Regions from separate parts of the Varunaivibrio sulfuroxidans genome, predicted to be linked through region 2. Evidence: predicted binding sites of a transcription regulator. Region 2 holds the regulator's gene; the other holds the start of a gene.

Region 1 (11,954 bases), 560 kb from region 2:
GGCGCGGTCATGGTGGATGTTCATGGCGAGGTGCGTAGCCTTTCCTCGGCCCAAGCGCGCCGGACGCTGTCCTCCGGCATAGGGGGGAAACGACCCCATGGGCCGGTTCTTGTTTGCCATGGCCGGGCGACGGCGAAACGGCTCGATCTCGAGACGATCCATGTGTTGGATGTTTTGGAGCTGTTCGCCTTCGTGCGGCCCGCTCGCTTTTGCCTGCCTACCGCGCGGGGTGTCGCTCAGGAACTGGACCTGCCGATCCCCGCGACGATGGCGCGCGAGGCCGAAAGTCTTCTCGGGTCGGCGGCGGCGCTGCTGGGGCAATTGGCCGAAGACGCCCCGCTGCTGGGCCGCGATCTCGCCCCGACGGCGTGGGCGATGAAGCAGGGCGGTTGGCCGTGGGCCGATTATGTCCTGGCGGCGTTGGGCGTGGATCCCGGTCGGGATACCCCGCACACGCGCAATCTTCTCGAAGGGTTCAGGGTCTGGAACAAGCTGAAGGAGTGGGAGGAACGCCCCCCCGAGGGTCCCCCCGGTCATGACGGCGTCGCGCCGGACGAGGCGCGGGCGCGGCTGGATTTTCTTCTGGGGGCGGGCGGTAAGGCGGAGCGCCGCCGGCAGCAATCCGATTACAGCGCCGGGGCCGCCGAAGCCTTCACCCCGATGGCGGCGGAGGGGCGTCCCCACTTTATCCTCGCCGAGGCGGGCACAGGCATCGGCAAGACCCTGGGCTATATCGCCCCGGCCAGCGTGTGGGCGGAAAAAAACGCCGCCCCGGTATGGATCAGCACCTTCACTCGCAATTTGCAACGCCAGCTCGACGGCGAACTGGATCGTCTTTACCCCGATCCCGACGAAAAAAACCGCCACGTCGTGGTGCGCAAGGGCCGCGAAAACTATTTCTGCCTGCTCAATTTCGAAGAGGCGCTCGCCCGCCTGCCCGCCCGTCCACAGGACGCGGTGGCGTTGGGTTTGATGGCGCGCTGGGCGCAATTCACCCGAGACGGCGACATGATCGGCGGCGATTTCCCCGCTTGGTTGGGCGACCTCCTGGGCCGTGCGATGACCTGGGATATGACCGATACCCGGGGGGAATGCGTATATTCGGCGTGCGCGCACTATAAACGCTGCTTTATCGAACATTCCCAACGCCGCGCACGTCAAGCCCGGTTGGTGATCGCCAATCACGCCCTGGTTCTGGCTCACGCCGCGATGATGGAGGCGACGGGCGGGGCACAGCGTGACCCGTCGGCGCCGACGCGCTATGTGTTCGACGAGGGACATCATCTTTTCTCCGCCGCCGACAGCGCTTTTTCGGCGCAGCTTTCGGGACGCGAAGGGGGCGACCTGCGGCGCTGGATACTGGGTGCGGAAGAAGGCGCCAGATCGCGCTCGCGAGGCCTCAAGGCGCGCCTTGAGGACCTCATCGGCGATGACGGCAAGGTTCAGGATTTGATCGTCGATATTCGCAAAGCGGCCCATGCGCTCCCTGGGGTGGGATGGCTCCAGCGTCTTTCCGGGGGGCAGCCCTACGGTCCCGCGGAAACCTTTTTGCTCTGCGTGCGCGATCAGGTCTATGCCCGCTGCGCGCACAAGCGCGCCGGCGGCTATTCGCTGGAAACGCCGACACGCCCCCCGGTCGATGGCCTGTTCGAGGCGGCGCGGGATCTGGACGACGCCTTGCGCGCCCTGGCCCAACCCCTGGGCGCGCTGGCGGCATGTCTGGCGGACAAACTCGACGACGAGGCCGATGAACTCGACAGCGCCCAGCGGGCGCGTATCGAAGGGGTGATCCTCAGTCTGCAGCGACGCGCCCTGATCCCCGTAAAGGCGTGGCGGGCCATGCTCGACAGTTTACGGCAGGGCGAAACGCCGGCCGAATTCGTCGATTGGCTGAGTGCGGAGCGCCTTGGCGGACGGGATGTCGATTTTTCCCTGCACCGTCATTGGGTTGATCCGATGGCGCCGTTCGCCGAGGTCATGGAAGCCTCCGCCCATGGCGTCCTGGTGACGTCGGCGACGCTGCGCGATGCGCCGGATAGTGAAAACGCGGGCTGGCTCGCGGCGGACCGGCGGACCGGCGCGCGGCATATCCCCGGTGACGTCGTGCGCTTCGCCCATGCCTCGCCGTTCGATTATGCCCAGGCGAGCCGGGTTGTCGTCGTCACCGACGTCAACAAAAACAGCGCCGATCAAGTCGCCGCGGCCTATCGGGAACTGCTCCTGGCGGCGGGAGGCGGCGCTTTGGGCCTGTTCACGGCGATCAACCGCTTGCGTACGGTGTACGCGCGCATCGCCCCGGCGCTGGATGACGCGGGCCTTGCGCTGTACGCCCAACATATCGACCCCCTGGACACCGGGACGCTGATCGACATCTTTCGCGCCGAACCGAATTCATGTCTGTTCGGCACCGACGCGGTGCGTGATGGGATCGATGTCCCGGGCAGCTCCTTGCGCCTAATCGTATTCGATCGCGTGCCCTGGCCGCGCCCGGACATTTTACACAAGGCGCGTCGCCAGGCCTTCGGGATGGGGGCTTACGACGACATGCTGACACGCTTGAAATTGAAGCAGGCTTTCGGACGATTGGTGCGTCAACAAGGCGACCGGGGCGTTTTCATCATGCTCGACGGGGCCTTGCCCACGCGCCTGACGACGGCCTTTCCCGAAGGGGTCGAGGTGTTGCGATGCGGCTTGAAAGACGCCATCGCCGAGGTTCGGGGGTTTCTAAGCGCGCCGTGATCGCGCGCGGGGACATGCATAACGACATTTCTGGAGTGCCGGGCGCAGAAATGCTAAGTTCTGGATGTGGGGCGCGACGAGGTTCGCGCCGCCATGCGTTTTTTCCGCAAACGGTAACGAGGAGCCATTATGACAGGTATTTCGCATCACGCGGCTTTGATCTACGCCATGGTCTTGGCTTCGGCGGCGGATCGGGAGATGACCGACGCCGAGTTGAAGCGTATCGGCTCGATCGTGGAAACGGTGCCGGTCTTTTATGATTATCCCGCCGAGGCGCTGCCCAGTACGGCGGCGTCGTGCGCCGACCTGCTCGATGATGAAAACGGTCTCGATATGGCGTTGGACCTGATCGAAGGAGCGTTGCCGCCGAAATTGCGCGATACCGCCTACGCCCTGGCGTGCGATATCGTCGCCGCTGATGGTGAGGCGCATCAGGAAGAATTGCTCTATCTCGAAATGCTGCGCCATCACCTCAACGTCGATCGTCTATCGGCGGCGGCCATCGAGCGGGGCGCGCGGGCGCGGTTCGCGACCTTGTGATCGCGCGCCGGCCCGTTCCCGGTTCCTCGATGGGCTCCTACCAATACGTCGGATAGGGCGCCTTGCGGGTCAGGGTATGGAACGCCAGGGCGATGGCGCTCAAGATAACCGCCCCGGTCAGCGTCGGGTTGAGCAGGAACGGCCAGCTTGCGTGCGTCAGCATAATGATCACCGGGTTGGATCCGGCGGGCGGGTGCACGGTTCGGGTCAGTTGCATGACGGCGATCGCGGTGGCCAAGGCGAGCGCCGCGCTCCACCAGGTTACGCCCAGGACGGAAATAAAAACCAACCCGGTGAACGACGAAAGAACATGCCCGCCGATGACGTTGCGAGGCTGGGAAAAAGGGCTGTCGGGAAACCCGAAGACAAGGACGCACGTCGCGCCGAAAGAGCCGAGCAGCAGGGGGTGCTGCGTCGTTTCGGTCAGGAAAGCCAAAGCGGCGATGGCGATGAGCGCCCCACACCAAACCCGGGCGACATGGATGAGCGATGGCGCGCCTGGGGGGGCGGCGTGACCGCCGCCGATGCGCATGCCCCACCGCCGCAGGGGGGCGCCGGGCGTCTCGGGGCGGGGATCGTTTGTGGGTGACGCGTTCGGTGTATGTGGGGCGTCGTTGGTCATCTCGGCTCCTTTGAAACAAACGGTTGTTTGATAAAAATAGAATGCGTATCAAGGTTTGGGCCAAGGTTCGGGCCAAGGTTTGGGTCGTTTTTTGAATACAACCCATTTTTCGCTCCGGGCGCCGGTTTTCTACCGGCCCTTGTCCACTTCTGCGTGGGGTTAATTTTGCTTGAGGTCCCGGTTTCGGGCCTCCTCGACCTCATTTTCGGGCGTCGGGGGGTGTTTCGATAGCTTCATCATGGCGTCTTGCAATGCGCTCGTATCCTCGAAGACGCGCGACATCATCAAGGCCCCCTGAATTAAGGCGACGGCCTTGCGCCCTTCCGCGCGCGCCGCGCGCGGAGACATGCCGCCTGCCGCGTAAATGTGGGCGTACGCGGTGATCCAACGCTCGAAATAACGGCGAATAAGCGGCCTGAACTCGGGGATGGTGTCTAGGGTTTCAAGGGCGAGATTGCCGATCAGGCAGCCGCCGCGCCGGGCCGTGAAATAAGCCTCGGTCGCCGCCCCCATGCGTGCAAGGCGCGCGGTGGGGGACGCCGTTTCATCCTCGGCTATGGAAAAAATAGTGTCCTTGAAGAGGGTATCGACATGACCCATGGCCTCCTCGGCGAGGTCTTCCTTGCTTGGAAAATAATGGTAAAGGCTGCCGCGCAGAAGACCGCACGCGGCGCTGATGTCGGCCATGGTCGTGCGTTGGTAGCCCTGGCGGCGGAAAAGTTCCAAGGCGCCGGCAATGACCTCTTCCTTATCCGTTTTTTGTATCGGCATGTGCGTTCCTCGTGTCTCTATAACGTATCCTTGATACATACCAAACGATTGTTTGTCAAAATATTTAAAATCATCTCCGCCGGCGTGTCCTGGCGAACGAAACCGCGCGCGACCACGCCACCCGATGAAGGACGACCCCTCATAGAGGGCGTCCCGTGGGGTGAAATAAAAAGGCCCACCTCACTTGAGGTGGGCCTTTTCGATGGCGAAACAGAGCGCCGGATGGAACGGGACTTAGAAGCCCATGCCACCCATACCGCCCATGCCGCCCATACCGCCCATGCCGCCCATGTCGGGCGCGCCAGCGGCGGCGTTGCCGGCGGGTTCGGGTTTGTCGGCGACCATCGCTTCGGTGGTGATCAAGAGGCCGGCGACCGAGGCGGCGTCCTGCAACGCGGTGCGTACGACCTTGACCGGATCGATAATACCGGCCTGGACAAGATCCTTGAACTCACCGCTTTGGGCGTCGAAGCCTTCGGTGGCGGACTTGCTTTCCAGCAGCTTACCGGAAATCACGGCGCCGTCGAAACCGGCGTTTTCGGCGATCTGACGTACCGGGGCCTGAAGGGCCTTGCGCACGATGCCGATGCCGACGTTTTGGTCGCCATTGACGCCCTCGACCTTCTTCAGCGCGTTGACGGCGTACAGAAGCGCGGTGCCGCCACCGGGGACGATGCCTTCTTCGACCGCCGCGCGGGTGGCGTGCAGGGCGTCATCGACACGATCCTTGCGTTCCTTCACTTCGATTTCGGAACCGCCGCCAACATGGATAACGGCGACGCCGCCGGCCAGCTTGGCCAGACGTTCCTGCAGTTTTTCCTTGTCGTAATCGGAGGTGGTTTCCTCGATCTGAGCGCGGATTTGGTTGCACCGCGCGGTGATGTCTTTCTTGGCTCCGGCGCCATCGACGATGGTGGTCGTTTCCTTGGTGATGACGACGCGCTTGGCGGTGCCGAGCATATCCAGGCTGACATTTTCCAACTTAATGCCGAGATCTTCGGAAATTACCTGACCGCTGGTCAGGATCGCGATGTCTTCCATCATCGCCTTGCGCCGATCGCCAAAGCCCGGAGCCTTGATGGCGGCGACTTTGAGTCCGCCACGCAGCTTGTTGACGACCAGGGTCGCCAGGGCTTCGCCCTCGATATCCTCGGCGATGATCAGCAGCGGACGGGTGGATTGCACGACGGCTTCGAGGACCGGCAGCAACGGCTGCAGCGAAGACAACTTGCTTTCATGGATCAAGATGTAAGGGTTTTCCATCTCGCAGGTCATTTTGTCGGCGTTGGTGACAAAATAAGGCGAGGTGTAGCCGCGGTCGAACTGCATGCCTTCGACGACGTCCAGTTCGGTGGTCAGGCCCTTGGCTTCCTCGACGGTGATGACGCCTTCGTTGCCGACTTTTTCCATCGCCTTGGCGATCATCGCGCCGATTTCACTTTCGCCGTTGGCGGAAATGGTGCCGACCTGGGCGACTTCGGCGGATGTCTTGACCTTCTTGGCGCGCTTGAGCACGTCGGCGACGACCGCCTCGACGGCGATGTCGATGCCGCGCTTAAGGTCCATCGGGTTCATGCCCGCGGCGACGGACTTGCAGCCTTCGCGAACGATGGCCTGGGCCAGCACGGTGGCGGTGGTGGTGCCGTCACCGGCTTCGTCGTTGGTGCGCGAGGCGACTTCCTTGACCATCTGCGCGCCCATGTTTTCGAACTTGTCGGTCAGTTCGATTTCCTTGGCGACGGTGACGCCGTCCTTGGTGATGCGCGGTGCGCCGAAGGACTTGTCGAGGACGACGTTGCGGCCTTTGGGCCCCAAGGTCACTTTGACGGCGTTGGCCAGGGTATCGACACCGTTGAGCAGACGGGTGCGGGCGTCAACGCCGAATTTCACTTCTTTAGCAGACATATTTTATCAATCCTTGTGCTGGGTCGAAAATTTCGGAAGAAAGAGAAATAAAAAGGCTTACTTCTTTTTCCCGCTTTCGATGATGCCGAGGAGATCGGATTCTTTCATAATCAACAGTTCGACGCCGTCGATCTTGACTTCGGTTCCGGACCATTTTCCGAACAGAACGCGGTCGCCGGCCTTGACGTCCAGGGGGACGACCTTGCCGTCTTCGTTACGCGCGCCGCTGCCGACAGCGACGATTTCGCCTTCCATCGGCTTTTCCTGGGCGGTGTCGGGAATAATGATCCCGCCTGCCGTCTTTTCTTCTTGTTCCACGCGCTTGACCAGCACGCGATCATGAAGAGGCCTGAATTTCATGGGTATTCCTCCGATAAAGGTTTTTTCTAGGAAAGGGGAAAACACAATTTCCAGCGATTATTAGCACTCGCCCTATGTGAGTGCCAACGATCTAAGGTGATCCCCCCATTCTGTCAAGTGCGCGGAGGATGAATTTTTTACGAAAACGGCCCGGCAAGGCTCATTGCGCCGGCGGCCTGTGTGCGCTATCCCAGACGGCGAGATACTGCCCTCGATAATCTTGAAAATACAATGCGCGGGCGCTGTCCGCGGTTTTTTCGTTGGGATAGGTGATGAGAACGCCGTTGGGGTGCTCGCCCAGCCACTGGGTTGCTTCATCCAGGGTGCGAAATTCACCCATCGGCGTCTTCAAACGGCCAAGAAATTGATACTGGCCGTGATAGTTGCCGACTTGGGCGAAGGGACGCCCGGCGTCCTCCCAAGCCTTAAGCTTGAGGGAGATCGGTTTGAGGTCGTAGGCGGCGTGCAACGCCGGAGCGAGCGCGAGATGCAGAAATACGATCTGGGTCATCGCCAGGCTCGATAGGGCCGCGACCTGCGCGCCGACGCGCCGCCCGCGTCCGCGCCAGGCGAGAAGTGCGCCGCCCGCTAGCGGAAAGACCAACCAATACCCCTCGACAAGATGCAGCCAGGGCGGAATGCCACCCAGATCAAATCGGGCGAGCAAAAGAGCGCCATAGATGGCGATAATCAAAATCGCACTGAGGGCGGCGATGAAAAGCGCGGGGGGGCGGATTGTCCAGTCGATGGCTTTCTTGGTTTGTTCTTGCGCTTGCGCACGGTCCTGATGGCGGACCAGCAAGAAGGCGAACAGCACCATGATCGCCGGAAATTCCGGCAATAGGTAGTGGGGCTGTTTCCCGCTGATTAGGGAAAAGGCGATAAACACCGGAACGATCCACAACAGCAAGAATCGTCCGCCGCCATCACGCCACGCCGCCCGCAACCCGACTTTCGCACGCCAGGATGTCCATCCGCCGACGGCGGCCCATAGGCGGGGCCAAACCGTCCACGGCAATAACAGGACGGGCAGCAGCAGCAGATACCAATAATAAGGACGGCGATGCGCGAAGGATTTGACCATGCGCCCGGCCGACTGTCTCCAGAAGATGGCGTCGGCGTAGGCCGGTCCGCCGACGACGGCGGCGGGGATCGCCCATGACAGGGCGACGGCGAAGCCGATGGCGACGGCGATCAGAATCGACAGGTACCACTTTTTCCAGAACGCCTTATCGCGCCTGGGCGCGATCTCGGGCGCGAAGGACAGGACACGACCCCAGTAAGGGGCGAGCAGGGCGATCGGTAGCAAGTGCAGCAAAATCACCGGCCCCTTGGCTAATGCGCCGAACCCCATGGCGAGTCCGAGAGTGATAAAGGCGGGCCAATGACCACGTCCGCCGCCGGCGCGCCATGCGCCGAGCAGAGCGGAAATCCCCATCAGGGTGAAAAACGTGACCAACATGTCGAACATGGTCATCGACGAGAAAACCGCCCAATAAAACCCGGTCAGAACCATCGGCGGGGCGATGCGCGCGATTAGGGCGTCGGCGTCGCTGGGCCACAATTGGCGAGCGATGCGGTAGGTCATGAACAGATTGGCGAGGCCGAACAGCGGGGCCACGAGGCGTGGGGTGACATCGTTGACGCCGAAGATCGCCCATCCCAAGTGGATCATCCAAAAAAGCAAAGGCGGTTTTTGCGAATACAGTTCACCGTTGAGATGGGGGACCAAAAACGAATGGTCGCGCCACATTTCCCAGGCCACGGTGATGTAGCGGGTTTCATCAATCGGCAGGTAGGGGCGCAGCATGATTCCCGCGGTCATGACCAAAAACCAGAGTAAGATCCACAATTTTGGACCGTCGAGGGGACGATGTGGGGACGATGAAATCATTTTTGCCGTTCTCCCGATGCGTCAAGAGGGCCACGCCCCTCGTTTAAGGGGGGGGCCAAAGCGTCGCCGCCGATTTCGCTATCCACGGCGTCGTCCAATTTCTTGCCATGGCGCAACTTGCGATAAAGATAGACGCCAAGCAGGCTGGATGTCACGAACAGGACGACCCCGACGCCGATACGCAATGTCGGATCAATGGCGATGCCACTGCCCATGAGGGCGAAAATCATGGTTTGGGGAAGGTAACCCAGGGCCGATCCCGAGAGAAACGGTCGGCTGCGCACGCTGGAAACGCCGGCGGCCAAGTTGGTCACGGCGTTGCTGCCGACCGGCAACAGGCGCACGATCAGCGTCATGGTGAAAGTATGATCGTGCAAGAAAGAGTCTATTTTGCGGACTTTGTCGGGATAACGCGCGGTGACGAATGCGCGTCCGACGAAGCGGGCGTAATAAAAGGCGAGCAAGCACCCTAAGATGGAACCGGCCAGGGCAAGCCCGGTTCCCGCCAGAAATCCGAAGCCATAACCGCCGAGGAACGAAATTGCCTGACGGGGCAATCCCACGGCGGTGGCGATCGTGACGGCGGCGATAAAAATGATATCTCCCTTGACGCCGTGTCCGCGCACCGCGGTGTCGATCCAGCTTGCATCGAGTAGGACGCCGCTTTCTAAGGCGCGCAGGAGATATCCCGCGGCGATCAGGGTGGCGATGACGATGAAACCACGGATCAGAACTTTGGGGTTCAAGGGCGGGGGCCTTCTATTTTTTCGATAACGGGTCTGGAGCCGCGCCGGATCAGCCAGTTCACGCCGAAGATATCGATGATGCCGACTTTCAATCGTCCCCATAGGCCGTATTTGGACTGACCGCGCTCGCGGGGGCGATGGTTGACTTCGATCGAGCGCACCCGCCCGCCGCGGCGGATCATTAAGGCGGGCAAAAAGCGGTGCATGTGATCGAAGCGGGGCATGTCGAGGAAGGCCGTGCGGGTGAACACCTTCAGGCCGCACCCGGTGTCGGGGGTATCGTCCTTGAGCAGGCGGGCGCGCACCGCATTGGCGATTTTCGATTGCATGCGCTTGGACCAGGTGTCCTTGCGTTTGGCGCGCCAACCGGCGACGAGAAGGGTGTCGGGCGCGTCGTCGGACTCGAGAACCTTGAGCAAATTGGGAATATCGTTGGGGTCGTTCTGTCCGTCGCCGTCCAAGGTGGCGATGATGGTCGCCTGCGCGGCGGCGACGCCGGTGGCGACGGCGGCGCTTTGCCCGCAACAGGCGCGATGGCGCATGACCGTCAGGTTGTCGAGCCGCCGCGCCTGCTCGCTCAACGTTCGCGCGGTGCCGTCGGCGCTGCCGTCATCGACGTAAACGATTTGAAAGGCGCACACGCCGTTCAGCGCACTCTCGATTTCACCGATCAGGGGCGCGACGTTATCTTCCTCATTGTAAACGGGGACGACAACGGCTAGGTGATAGGGAGAGGGTGCGCTAGGACCGTCGGAAACGGCGGCGGTGGCGCGCGATGTGTTTTCTGCCATGGCTGGGGTCGCGGCTGGAGTTGGACCTGGGTTCACCTGGAACCATTAAGCCCTGCTTTTACACCGCCTAGGCGGTGTTGGCCAGCGCCGATCATGACCGAAGGGCGCTATTCACAAAGAAAACACATTTTACGCCGGGACCGGATTACGCCGGGACCGGGATTGCTTGGACCTTGGGGCGATGGCGGTCTTGTGCCGGGATGAGGGGCGTGACGAAAAACGGGAAAGTCTCGATGGGAGATACGTCGTATAGTGAATCCGCCGATCAGGCCGATGAGTATGCGCGCGCGGCGTTGACGCTGATGCGGGCCAAGGGCGTCGTCGCCAACCCAAATAATTTTGCGGTCTGGTATTGCCATTTTTCGGGTAAGCGGCCCGAATTGTCGCAAACGCTGCAAATCCTTTTGGACAATGGTCAAAATTTCACGCCTGAACGCAGTGACGAATTGTTTCGCCGTTTTTTCACGGTGGAGGAAGAAAATAAGAATCTCTTCGAAACGGCCGGTCAGATCGAAAATGAAATCTCAAAAATCCTCACGACGTTGGATTTGGCGGGCGACGGCGCGGCGCGTTATGGGCGGACCCTAAGCGACGCCTCGCGAAGCATTGGCGGCGCGGGCGCGGAAGACCTGCAAGGCATGATCGTCAAGGTGATCAAGGAGACGCGCGGCATGGAGCGTCTCAACAAGGCGCTGGAAAATCAGCTCGAAAAATCGAGCGGCGAAATCGTGCAGTTGAAGGACGACCTGGAAGAAATGCGCCGCGAGGCGATGACCGATTCCCTGACCGGACTGGCCAATCGCAAGCGTTTTGATCTTGAATTGCGCCGCGCCGCGATGACGGCGATGGAAGACGGCGCGCCCTTGTGTCTGCTCATGGTCGATATCGACCATTTTAAGCGTTTTAACGACACTTATGGGCATCAGGTCGGCGATCAGGTTTTGAAATTATTGGGCGCGACACTGAAGGCATCCGTGCGCGCCGACGATATGGCGGCGCGCTATGGCGGCGAGGAGTTCGCCATCATTCTGCCGCAGACGAAAATCGACGAGGCGAAGAAGGTGGCCGAGGAAATCCGCCATAAGATTAGCGCGAAAAACTTGATCAACCGCCAAACCAAGGAAGACATGGGAAAAATAACGGTGTCGATGGGAATCGCCCAATTCGCCTACGGCGAAAGTCTCGGCGTTTTGATCAAACGGGCCGACCAAGCGCTATACATGGCCAAGCGGACGGGCCGAGACCGTAGTCTTAGCGAGCGGGACCTGGACGATAAGGCGCTCTCGTTCGACCATTGAGCCGCGAGCGCGCCCACCGCTATGGCGGATATCTCCGCCCGCGGTGGGCGACTTCAGGGCGTTGGAAGCATCATCCGTTCCAGAGCATCGGCAGCATCATAAGCCAAAGGCCGGAGACGACGATCAGAACAAGATCGACGCGGCGAAGGGGGAAATTGCGGATGCGGGACATGGGCTTTTCCTCTTGGCTATCGTGTTAAAAAAACGCTTCGCTCGGTGGGTGTTGCGCCATTAAGGCACAAAGCGCCTGAACGGCCCCTGAGGGCGACGTTTATCTTCGGTTCAGGT
Region 2 (11,954 bases):
GACGCGGCCCGCCGCCCCGACGGTGCCCCGTCCCCCCGCACCGAAACCGCCTGCCCAACAGCCGAAATTACCGACGCTGGAGGAAATTCTGAAAGGCCTGGGCACCCCGAAAGCGCCCGGCCAAGCTCAAGGCCCGGCGGGAATTTCCGCACCTCAAGGCGTGCGCACGGCATTGCTGCTGCCCCTGAGTGGAGCCAATGCACGGGTCGGCCAAGCGATGCTTAACGCGGCGCAAATGGCGTTGTTTGATTTTGCCAAGGATGGTTTCGAGATGACTGTCCACGACACCCAGGGTACCCCGGATGGCGCGCGCGCGGCGGCCCAGGCGGCGTTGGCCGAGGGCGCGCGTTTGATCATGGGGCCGCTTCTATCCGGTTCGGTCCGCGCGATCCAGGATATCGCCCGTCCCGCGGGTGTGCCGGTTTTGGCTTTTTCCAACGATCGTTCCGCCGCCGCGCCGGGCGTCTATACGTTGGGATTTTCCCCCGGCGACGAAGTGACGCGTGTCGTCGATTATGCGATTTCAAAGGGTGCAAGCCGATTTGCCCTGCTCGCGCCCGATACCGAATATGGGCGCGTGGTTTCCCGGGCGTTGCGTCAGGCGACCCTTGACCGCGGGGCGCGCGTCACCGCCGCCGCGCTTTACGATCCCGCCGCCCGGGATTATAGCGCCGTGGTACGCCGCATCGCCGATTACGACAGCCGCCACCGGGCGCTGCTCGATCAACGCCGCGCTCTTGAGGTGCGCAATGACGAGGCTTCGCGTTTGGCGCTGAAACGCCTAAAGGGGTTGGTGACTTTGGGCGATTCGCCGTTCGACGCCGTGGTGTTGGCCGATGGCGGCAAGCGTCTGACGGCGATCGCCGCCCTGCTGCCGTTTTACGATATCGATCCGCAAAAGGTGCACATCTTGGGCGCGGGACAGTGGGATGCGCCGGGAATTGGCGCCGAGCCGGCCCTTTTGGGGGGCTGGTACGCCGCCCCGGCGCCGCAACTTCGGGCGGATTTCGTCCAACGCTATAAGCAGGTCTATGCGGTCAACCCGCCCCGTGTGGCGACGCTGGCCTACGACGCCTGCGCCCTTGCCGTGGTTTTGGGCGCCCGCGAGGGAGGTCCGGCCTATAGCCCCGCCGACTTGACGACATCGACCGGTTTCGTTGGGCGCGATGGCATTTTTCGCTTGATGCCTGACGGCAGCGTTCAGCGAGGGTTGGCGGTGCTTGAGGTGGGGCGCCATTCCTCGCGCGTGATCGATCCGGCGCCGAAGGCTTTTCCCTAGGTCAGGACCTCTTCATCTGATGCGTCTGGTTTGTGAAAAATGTCACAGGCCTAGGAGAAGACTTGCCGGAAGTGCCGTTCACTTTCAAAAGTCTTCGACGACGTTCCTGGGGCATTTTTCACAAATTCCTGCGGGACGGGATGAGTTTAAGTGCGGATGTCGTTGGAAAATCCTTGCAATGAGGGCCATTGCGGCGGGTTTTCCGCCTAACCCACACTTAAATTCATCTCCGCCGGACGCATCAGATTAAGAGGTCCTGACCCTAGCCGTTGCGCGGTTTTTCCCGGTCCCGGTCCCGGTTTCGGCCTAGGCGAGCAATGTCGCGATGACGCCGTTCAAGCGCAGTAAACCCGCGGGGGTGGCGCGCAGCGCGCGGTTGTCGAGGGTGATGAAGCCGCCCTCGATTAGGGTGTTCACGGCGCTGCGTGAAAAAACATCGAGGATGGGCGCGCCGGTCTGACGTTCGAAGCGCTCGCGGTCGATGCCCGCGCTCAGGCGCAGACCCGTCATAACCAGTTCGTCGCGGCGTTGCGAAGCGTCGAGCGGCGTTGATTTCGCCGTCCCGTGGCCACGTTGATCGACGCGCTCCAACCAGCGTGCCGGGGTCGCGATCTGGTGGGTGGCGTGGGTCCGTCCGTCCTGCAAAATTCGCCCATGCGCGCCCGGACCGACGCCAATGTATTCGCCGCCTCGCCAGTAGGTCAGATTATGGCGTGATTGTTGGTCCGGGCGCGCATGGTTGGAAATTTCATAGGCGGGCAGACCGGCGTCGGCGCACAGTTGCTGGGTGATCTCGAACAATGTCGCGGCGGCGTCCTCGTCCGCCGTCGTAACCCCGTCGCGGAAATAGGCGGTGCCCGGCTCGATGGTGAGCTGATACAGCGACAGATGACCGCCGGCGACGTCGAGGGCGCGGCCCAGCTCATCGCGCCAGTCTTTGGGAGTTTGTTCGGGTCGGGCGTAAATCAGATCGAAACTGAAACGATCGAAATGATCCGCCGCCGTGCGCACGGCGCGTAGGGCCTCGGCGGCGCTGTGGCCGCGCCCCAGGAAACGCAGCGCGTCATCGTCGAGGGACTGCACGCCGAGCGACACCCGGTTGACCCCGGCGTCGCGAAAGGCTTCGAGCCGCGCGGTTTCGACCGACGTCGGGTTGGCCTCCAGGGTGATTTCGATGTCGCCGTTCCAGGGCCAATGGCGTCGCGCCCGTGCGATCAGGGCGCGCACGGTCTCGGGGTCCATCAGCGACGGCGTGCCGCCGCCGAAAAACAGACTGCCCAGGGGGCGGCCGGGACACAGGACGGCGTAGTGATCGACCTCCCGAAGCAGGGCGTCGCGCCAACGCGCCTGATCGATAGCCGCGCGATCGGAGGCGTGCGAATTGAAGTCGCAATACGGGCACTTGGACAGGCAAAACGGCCAGTGAATATAAAGTGCGATGGCCTCGTCGGTCATTGCGGGACCTCTTTCCGCCAAGGGATCACGCTTTGAGACGGCGGGCGGGTTAGAAACACGCTTCCGTCAACAGATTGAAGGCGTTGGCCCGATGGCTGATGGCGTGCTTGGCGTCGGGTTCCATCTCGCCGAAAGTCAGGTGGTGGCCGTCGGGCAGGAAAATGGGGTCATAGCCGAACCCCTTTTGCCCGCGCATTGGCCAGACCAGGACGCCGAAGACTTTACCCTCGACGCTTTCGCAATGGCCGTCGGGCCAGCATAGCGACAAGGCGCACACGAAATGGGCGCGCCGCGAGGTTCGGCCTTCTTGCGCCGCCCGGGCGAGGGCGTCTTCGATCTTCGCCATGGCGGCGGCGAAGTCCTTGCCGGGTCCCGCCCAGCGCGCCGAGAAAATGCCGGGATCGCCATCCAGCGCATCGACGCACAAGCCGGAATCGTCGGCCAGGGCGACCGCGCCGCTGGCGGCGGCGGCGGCGCGCGCCTTGATCTCGGCATTGGCGACGAACGTCGCGCCGTCCTCGACCGGCTCACCGAGGCCAAGGTCACCCGCCGAAACGACGTCGGCCCCCAGCGGCCTGAGCAGGGCGTCGATTTCCCGCACCTTGCCCGCGTTATGCGAGGCGATCACCAACTTGCCGCCCTCGAAGCGCCGCGTCATGACGTTCCCCTCCCGCCGTTAGATATTCTGACTGAGGACCGCGCGTTGCGCCAGGCACAGCTCGTCCACGCCGAGGCGCGCGAGGCGCATCAGCTCCATGAACTGCTCTTGGGTGAAGGGTTTATCCTCGGCGGTGCCCTGCACTTCGACGATGCCGCCCGACGCGGTGAGCACGAAGTTGGTGTCGGCCTCGGCGTCGCTGTCCTCGATGTAATCGAGATCGAGCACCGCCGCTCCCTTGTACAGGCCGCACGACACCGCCGCCACCTGATCGGTGATCGGGATCGACTTTAGCGCCCCGGTCTTGACCAGCTTCTCGAAGGCCATGAATAGCGCCACGTAAGCGCCGGTAATCGACGCCGTGCGGGTGCCGCCGTCGGCCTGGATGACATCGCAGTCAACCGTGATCTGAATTTCGCCCATCGCCTTCAGGTCGGTGACGGCGCGCAGGCTGCGGCCGATCAGGCGCTGAATTTCCTGGGTTCGTCCCGATTGCTTGCCGCGCGCCGCCTCACGGTTCATGCGTTCCGAGGTGGAGCGGGGCAGCATGCCGTATTCGGCGGTGACCCAGCCGCTGCCCTTGCCGCGCAACCAAGGCGGAACCCGGGTTTCGATCGACGCCGTGCACAGCACGTGGGTGTCGCCGAAGCGCGCCATGCATGAGCCCTCGGCGTATTTGGTGACGCCGGTCTCGAGGCTGACGGTACGCATCTCGTCGGTCTGGCGGCCGGAAGGTCTCATATCGGGGTATCCTTAACACATACGATCAATGGGAGGGCGGCGCGGTAGTGAGGCGAGCCCGCCGCGCCGCGTCGTTCGCTGGAAGCTACCCCGCCGAGCCACCTTGCGTAAAGCCCCCCATTTCAGGATTCGGGAAAAGTCGATATTTTGCTGAATAATGGCGAAAGATGGCCAAAAAGAATGAAGGGCAAGCGTTGACGACGGGTGCGGGCGCGACTACCTTCGCGCCACAAAGGGCTATCGTCGTTCGGCGGACCCATGGGCGCTTAGCGGAGGCGCGCGGCGAAACGCGGATGAACAACGCGGATGAACAGCGAAACGGGATGACATGATTTCCGAACTGAATGAACGCTCGCGTGAAATTTTCAGGCAGATCGTCGATGGTTATCTTGAGACCGGCACGCCGATCGGTTCGCGCACCCTATCGCAAAAACTGCCGCTGTCATTGTCGCCCGCGACCGTGCGCAACGTGATGGCCGACCTCGAGGATATGGGGCTGCTGTTTGCGCCCCATGCCTCGGCCGGGCGGGTGCCCACCGAGGCGGGACTGCGCTTGTTCGTCGATGGTCTCTTGGAAATCGGCAACCTGACCGAAGACGAACGTCAGAGCCTGGAGGCCAAGTGCCAAAGCGCGGGCAATAGTATCGAGGGCCTTTTGGAAACCGCCACCGCCACCTTGTCGGGACTGTCGCGCTGCGCCGGCATGGTGATGGCGCCGAAGACCGAAAGTCCGCTGAAGCATATCGAGTTCGTATCGTTAAGTCCGGGTCGAGCGTTGGTGGTTTTGGTCACCGAAAATGGGGTGGTCGAAAATCGCATTATCGAGGTCCCGTTGGATGTTCGCCCCTCAGCCTTGGTCGAGGCGACCAATTTTTTGTCGGCGCGTCTGGTCGGGCGCACCCTGAGCGAGGCGCGCGACACCATCGCCCACGAACTCGACGGCCATCGTGTCGCCCTCGATGAGTTGACGGCGCGGGTGGTGAAAAACGGTATGGCGGTGTGGTCCGGCGAAGGCGCGCCGGGCGGCGCGTTGATCGTGCGCGGCCAGGCCAACTTGCTGGACGACGTTGACGCCGTCGCCGATCTGGAACACATTCGCGCCCTTTTCGAGGCCCTGGAAACCAAGGAGATGATGGCGCGCCTTCTGGGGCTGACGGACAAAGCCGAAGGTGTGCAAATTTTTATCGGCGCCGACAACAAGCTGTTCGGTATGTCGGGCTGCACGCTGATTGTCGGACCCTACCGCAATAAGCAGGAGCGTATCGTCGGAGCGATCGGCGTGATCGGCCCGACGCGGATGAATTACGCCCGGATTATTCCGATGGTCGATTATACGTCGAAGTTGATCGGTCGTGTGGTTGGTTAACCTTCTGAAAACCCAATGACGGAGAGTATTTGCGAGATGACGACGCAAAAAACCGAGATCCCCGAAGACGGCAATGGCGAAACACCGCCCGAGGCGAAGCACCAGGACGCGGCGCGGCCCGAAGCCGCGGAAACCACGGGGGATGCATCCGCCGAAACCATCGCCAAACTCGAAGCGGAGGTGGCGGAGCTAAAAGATAAAATGTTGCGCGCCCTTTCCGACGCCGAAAACGCCCGGCGGATTGCGGCGCGTGAGAAGGCCGACGCCTCGAAATACGCGATCGCCAATTTCGCCCGCGACATGGTTGGCGTCGGCGATAATCTGCGCCGCGCCCTGGACAGCGTCGGCGCCGAGGAGCGCGCCGCCAGCGAGGTCCTTAATAATTTATGCGTTGGCGTTGAGATGACCGAACGGGAAATGCTCGGCGCTTTCGAACGCAACGCTATCTTAAGGGTCGCGTCCGAAGGTAAGCCGTTCGACCACAACGTCCACGAGGCGCTGTCGCAAATCCCCAACCCGGACGTCCCCGAGGGCACCGTGGTGCAGGAAGTGCGCAGCGGCTATACCATCGCCGGGCGCTTGTTGCGTCCGGCCCAGGTCCTGGTCGCCACCGGCGGGGCGAAGGCCGCGCCCGCGCCGCACGCAGAGAGCCCCGCGGACGGGCAAAAAGCCTATCCCGACGTCGCTCCCGCCAAAGCGGACGAAAAGGGTGGAAAAATTGATGAGGAACTGTAGGCGTTCGGGATGTTGAGCAGTTGCGCGTTTTGCCTCATGGGCCTATATAACGGGCAAATGTAGGCGTTATGTCTGTGCACATGAACCTTTATCAGTACACATGAACCTTTATGCCGCCCGACGGTTTCGATCGTGGCGGTGAACCCTAGGGGACGCGAGGGGCGCTTTTGATAAGGCCCGCGATTGTCCGCCGCAAATGAGAGAGGATACTATGAGCAAGGTTATCGGTATCGATCTTGGAACCACGAACTCCTGCGTCGCCATCATGGACGGTTCCGAAGTCAAGGTTATTGAAAATGCCGAAGGCGCGCGCACGACGCCGTCGATGGTCGCCTTCACCGAGTCGGGCGAACGTCTCGTCGGCCAGTCGGCCAAACGTCAGGCGGTGACCAATCCGGGCAACACGCTCTACGCCATCAAACGCCTGATCGGGCGTGCGTTCGATGATCCCATTACCGCCAAGGACAAGGACATGGTGCCCTACGCCATCGTCAAGGGCGATAGTGGCGACGCCTGGGTCGAGGCCCAGGGCAAAAAATATTCGCCCTCTCAGGTTTCGGCGTTCATTTTGCAAAAAATGAAGGAAACCGCGGAAAGCTATTTGGGTCAGGACGTCACCCAGGCGGTGATCACGGTGCCCGCGTATTTCAACGACAGCCAACGCCAGGCGACCAAGGACGCCGGCAAGATCGCCGGCCTCGAAGTGTTGCGCATCATCAACGAGCCGACCGCGGCGGCGTTGGCCTATGGGCTGGAGAAAAAAGGCAGTGGGATCGTCGCCGTATACGATCTGGGCGGCGGCACCTTCGACGTGTCGATCCTGGAGATCGGCGACGGCGTGTTCGAGGTCAAGTCAACCAATGGCGATACCTTCTTGGGCGGCGAGGATTTCGACATTAAAATCGTCGATTATTTGGCCGACGAGTTCAAAAAGGAAAACGGCATCGACCTGCGCGACGACAAGCTGGCGTTGCAGCGTCTGCGCGAGGCCGCGGAAAAGGCCAAGATCGAGCTAAGCTCGACCAGCCAGACCGAGGTCAACCTGCCGTTCATCACCGCCGATCAGGCGGGGCCTAAGCACCTCAACATCAAGATGACCCGCGCCAAGCTGGAAAGCCTGGTCGGCGACTTGATCAAGCGCACCGTCGGGCCGTGCAAGGCGGCGCTGAAAGACGCCGGTCTGAAGGCCTCGGAAATCGACGAAGTGATCTTGGTCGGTGGCATGACGCGCATGCCCAAGGTTATTGAGGTGGTCAAGGAATTCTTCGGCCGCGAGCCGCACAAGGGGGTCAACCCCGACGAGGTGGTGGCGATCGGCGCCGCCATTCAAGGCGGCGTGCTGAAGGGCGACGTCAAGGACGTCCTCTTGCTCGACGTGACGCCGCTGTCGCTCGGGATCGAAACCCTGGGCGGCGTCTTCACCCGCCTGATCGACCGCAACACCACGATTCCGACGCGCAAGTCGCAGGTCTTCTCGACCGCCGAGGACAACCAGACCGCGGTGACCATCCGCGTTTTCCAGGGCGAACGGGAAATGGCCGCCGACAACAAGATTCTCGGTCAGTTCGACCTCGTCGGAATTCCCGGCGCGCCGCGCGGCATGCCGCAGATCGAGGTGACGTTCGACATCGACGCCAACGGCATCGTCAACGTTTCCGCCAAGGATAAAGCCACCGGCAAGGAACAGCAGATTCGCATCCAAGCCTCGGGCGGTCTCGGCGAGGACGATATCGAACGCATGGTCAAGGAAGCCGAGGAGCACGCCGAAGAGGATAAAAAGCGTCGTGAATTGGTTGACGCCAAGAACCACGGCGAAAGCTTGATGCACTCCACCGAGCAGAATCTCAAGGAGCATGGCGACAAAGTCCCCGCCGAGGACAAGGCCGCCATCGAGACCGCCTCGGCGGCGCTTAAGGAGGCGCTTGAGGGTGATGACGCCGAGGATATCAAGGCGAAGACCGAGGCCCTGACCCAGGCGGCGATGAAGCTGGGCGAGGCGATGTACAAGGCGCAGCAGGAAGCCGGCGAAGATGCGGCTCCGGAAGCGGGCGGTGAAGCATCGGCCTCGGGGGATGATGACGGCGTCGTCGATGCCGATTTTGAAGAGGTCGATCCCAACGCCGATAAGGGCGCGAAGTAGCGCCGCCTTTCCAAAGAATGGCGGCCCGGTCGGAAATTTCCGGCCGGGCCGTTTGGAAAACCGGTGTTCGTGGGATGGTGGACTCGCCTCCGGTTTCGCGAAAATTCTCCATGAGGGATATCGATGGCGAAGGAAGATTATTATCAGCTGCTGGGCTTGGAACGCGGCGCCGACGACGCCGAGATCAAGAAGGCGTATCGCAAACTGGCGATGAAGTATCACCCCGATCGCAATCCGGGAGATGAGGCCGCCGAGCTGAAATTCAAAGCGGTCAACGAGGCCTACGAGGTCCTGAAAGACGGCGACAAGCGCGCCGCTTACGATCGTTTCGGCCATGCCGCCTTCGAGCAGGGCGGCATGGGCGGCGGCGGCGGCGGTTTCGCCGGTGGCGGTGCGGGCTTCGAAGGCTTCGGCGATATTTTCGAAGAAATGTTTGGCGGTTTCGGCGCAGCGCGCGGCCAGCAACAGTCGGGGCGCGGCTCCGATATCCGCTATAATATGACGATTACTCTGGAGGACGCCTTTCGCGGCCTGCAGACTAAGATTCGCGTCCCGACGTCGGTGCCCTGCGCGAGTTGTTCGGGCTCGGGCGCCGAGGGGGGCAGCAAGCCGGTCACCTGCACGACCTGCGGCGGACATGGTCGGGTGCGCTCGCAATCGGGCTTTTTTACCGTCGAGCGGACCTGCCCGTCGTGCGACGGCCAGGGCAAGGTGATCAAGGATCCGTGCCGCGCCTGCGGTGGATCGGGGCGCGTGCACAAGGAAAAAACGCTATCGGTCAACATCCCCGCCGGGGTCGAGGACGGCACCCGGATCCGGTTGACCGGCGAGGGCGAGGCCGGTCTGCGCGGCGCGCCGGCAGGCGATCTGTATATCTTTTTGAGCCTGGAGCCGCACCGTCTGTTCCGCCGCGAGGGCGCGAACATTCATTGCCGGGTGCCGATTGCGATGACCACCGCCGCCCTGGGGGGATCTATCGAGGTGCCGACCGTGGACGGCGCGCTGGCGCGCTTGAACGTTCCCGAGGGCACTCAGCCGGGTCAACAGTTCCGTCTCAAGGGCAAGGGTATGAGTGTGTTGCGTTCGGCGGCGCGCGGCGACATGTTCGTGCGCGTCGATGTGGAAACGCCGGTGAAACTGAATAAAAAGCAAAAGGACCTGCTCAAGGAATTCGCCAATGCGACGTCGGGCGAAACCCACAGTCCGCAATCCCACGGTTTCTTCGACAAGGTCAAGGACCTGTGGGAAGATCTCAAGGATTGATCGCGCGGTCCGAGCGTCTCTTTCATGGGGCGGCGGCAGGGGGGAAAGCAGAATGAAAATCGGAATCGTCGGCGCGGCGGGACGCATGGGCCGAATGCTGGTGGAAGTCTGCCTGGAAACCGAGGGGGCGGATTTAATCGGTGGCGTCGATCGCGCCGACCACCCCGAGTTGGGCGCCGACCTCGGCGCGCTGGCTGGGCGCGGTGAAATCGGCGCGCCTCTTGGCGCGGATAGCGAAGCCCTGTTCGCCGCCGCCGATGTGGTCATTGATTTTACCTTTCCCGAGGCGACGGCGCGCCATGGCGCCATGGCGGCGGCGCTGGGCGCGGCGCTCGTCGTCGGCACCACGGGTCTCGATCCCGACCAGCAGCGCGCCATCGACGATGCGGCGCGCCGGGTCGCGGTGCTCCAGGCGGCGAACTATTCGTTGGGCGTGAACCTACTGCAAGGCCTTGTCGCCCAAACGGCGGCGGTGTTGGGGCCGGAGTTCGATATTGAAATCGTCGAAATGCACCATCGCCATAAAGTCGATGCCCCCTCGGGCACGGCCCTGGCGCTGGGTCGCAGCGCGGCGAAGGGCCGGGGCGTCGATCTCGACCGGGTCGCGGATAAAGTGCGCGATGGCATCGTCGGCCCACGCCAAAGCGGCCATATCGGCTTCGCCACCTTGCGCGGCGGCGATGTGGTGGGCGATCACAGCGTGATTTTCGCCGGCGACGGCGAGCGTATCGAACTGACCCATAAGGCGAGCGCGCGCACCGTGTTCGCCCGTGGCGCGGTGCAGGGCGCGATGTGGTGCGCGGCTCAGCGGCCCGGCCTGTATTCGATGGCGCACGTTTTGGGTTTCAAGTAGGCGCGCCATCGAAACCGCCGGCGAGGGCTTCAGCGCGGACGGTCGGGTTGGCGGGCGGTCCAGCGGTGAACGGTAAGCGGCTCGTTGCGTCCCTTGACGGCAAGTTTGTCGGGGGGGCCGAAATCGCGGATGTCGGCGCGGGCCGCGGTCTGTGTATCGACGATCAACTCGTTTTTTCGTGCGTTCGAGCATAACCGTGCGGCGATATTGACGCTGTCGCCGATAACGGTGAAGTCGCGCCGCGATCTGGGTCCGATCGCCCCGGAGATGACCTCTCCGGAATAAATCCCGACACCGACCCCCCGAGCCAGCCTCTTGAGGCGGGCTTCGTTCAAGATATCGCGGGCGGCGGAGATCGCGCGCCGTTCCCGTTCGGGACCCTCGAAACGCACCAACAGCGCATCGCCGATCATCTTATCGACATCGCCGCCATGCTTGGCTACGATTTCGACTTGAACCGTCATCAGGTCGTTGAGAAAAGAAACGACGTCCTGGGGGCTGTTGGTTTCGGCGAGGCTGGTGAAATCGCGCACATCGGAGTGGAACAGCGTGCACGTGATATTTTTCGAGGCGATTCCATCGGCGCCGTGAGCGGCCTTCGCGGCGTCGAGGGCGCTTGACGAGACAAAAGTTTCCAGGCGGTGACTCAACTCGGCGATGGCGCTTGTGCGCCGGTCGATATCGCCTTGGGCGCGCAGCACCAGAACGCGCAGAATCCATAACAGTCCCAACAAAAGAATGGCGGGCACGGCGATGGCGGGCACGGCGGTTCGAATCAGAAGTTCGTTTGAATAGCTGGCCGGTTCAAACAGCTCGAAAACGATGAGTAAAGCACCGCTCTCGTCGCGATGGGGCACGTACAGCTCGAAATGGTCTCCGCTGGGCAGATCGATGTGGCTGGCCGACGCCCCGCCTCCGGCAATGATTTTCGAAAGCGCCGCCGAGGTTTTATGAGCGGGGGTCTTGGCGCCTTTTGAATCGTAAATCACGGCGCCCGAAGGATCGAATACGCGCAGGCTCGTCAATTTTCGCCGCAGGGCTTCTTCCTGGAAGACCTTGTCCAGGGCGGCAAGGTCGCTTGGCGTGGCGGTATTCGCTAGAAAAGCCTTCCACTGCGTGGGGAGGGCGTTTTCAACGGTTTCCGTGATCAGGTCGGCGCGCGCCTGCGCCTGCTCAAGGTAAATTTTTTGTGCGATCTGTTGGAAGGCGAGCCAGACCAACACCCCCAGGATGACAATGAACAAAAGCATCCCCGGTATGATCCGTTTACGAAAATGGTCGGCTAGGGGAAAAGGCTTGTCGGTTAGGGGGGGCGTAATTTTCTTTGCAGTGGTCATCGGGACCGATCAAAAAACAAAGGTTGAAGGCGGATCGGGTACACCGATGCCGCCCAATACACGAATTCCGTGCGTGTCCGGCGTATACTGCCACGACGGTCAAGCCCCGCGCCATGGTAAAGAAAAA

The links. Region 2 encodes HrcA, which represses chaperone genes, less so after heat shock. Its sites were predicted from a motif close to GTTAGCACTCNCCNNNGGNGAGTGCTAAC; they were not measured.
Region 1: the regulator HrcA is predicted to act here: its motif matches at 6,997-7,025, upstream of groES (co-chaperone GroES).

The regions. Positions count from the first base shown of each region.
Region 1 covers NZ_CP119676.1:2,480,308-2,492,261, forward strand. The annotation lists gene P3M64_RS11660 (ATP-dependent DNA helicase) at 1-2,739, shown strand, start outside; gene P3M64_RS11665 (tellurite resistance TerB family protein) at 2,869-3,279, shown strand; gene P3M64_RS11670 (HPP family protein) at 3,317-3,901, opposite strand; gene P3M64_RS11675 (TetR/AcrR family transcriptional regulator) at 4,061-4,672, opposite strand; gene groL (chaperonin GroEL) at 4,907-6,577, opposite strand; gene groES (co-chaperone GroES) at 6,635-6,937, opposite strand; gene P3M64_RS11690 (ArnT family glycosyltransferase) at 7,098-8,762, opposite strand; gene P3M64_RS11695 (TVP38/TMEM64 family protein) at 8,828-9,577, opposite strand; gene P3M64_RS11700 (glycosyltransferase) at 9,574-10,368, opposite strand; gene P3M64_RS11705 (GGDEF domain-containing protein) at 10,602-11,666, shown strand.
Region 2 covers NZ_CP119676.1:1,917,102-1,929,055, reverse strand. The annotation lists gene P3M64_RS09090 (penicillin-binding protein activator) at 1-1,279, shown strand, start outside; gene hemW (radical SAM family heme chaperone HemW) at 1,586-2,734, opposite strand; gene rdgB (RdgB/HAM1 family non-canonical purine NTP pyrophosphatase) at 2,784-3,392, opposite strand; gene rph (ribonuclease PH) at 3,411-4,133, opposite strand; gene hrcA (heat-inducible transcriptional repressor HrcA) at 4,462-5,499, shown strand; gene grpE (nucleotide exchange factor GrpE) at 5,536-6,234, shown strand; gene dnaK (molecular chaperone DnaK) at 6,446-8,374, shown strand; gene dnaJ (molecular chaperone DnaJ) at 8,498-9,637, shown strand; gene dapB (4-hydroxy-tetrahydrodipicolinate reductase) at 9,690-10,490, shown strand; gene P3M64_RS09045 (adenylate/guanylate cyclase domain-containing protein) at 10,520-11,740, opposite strand.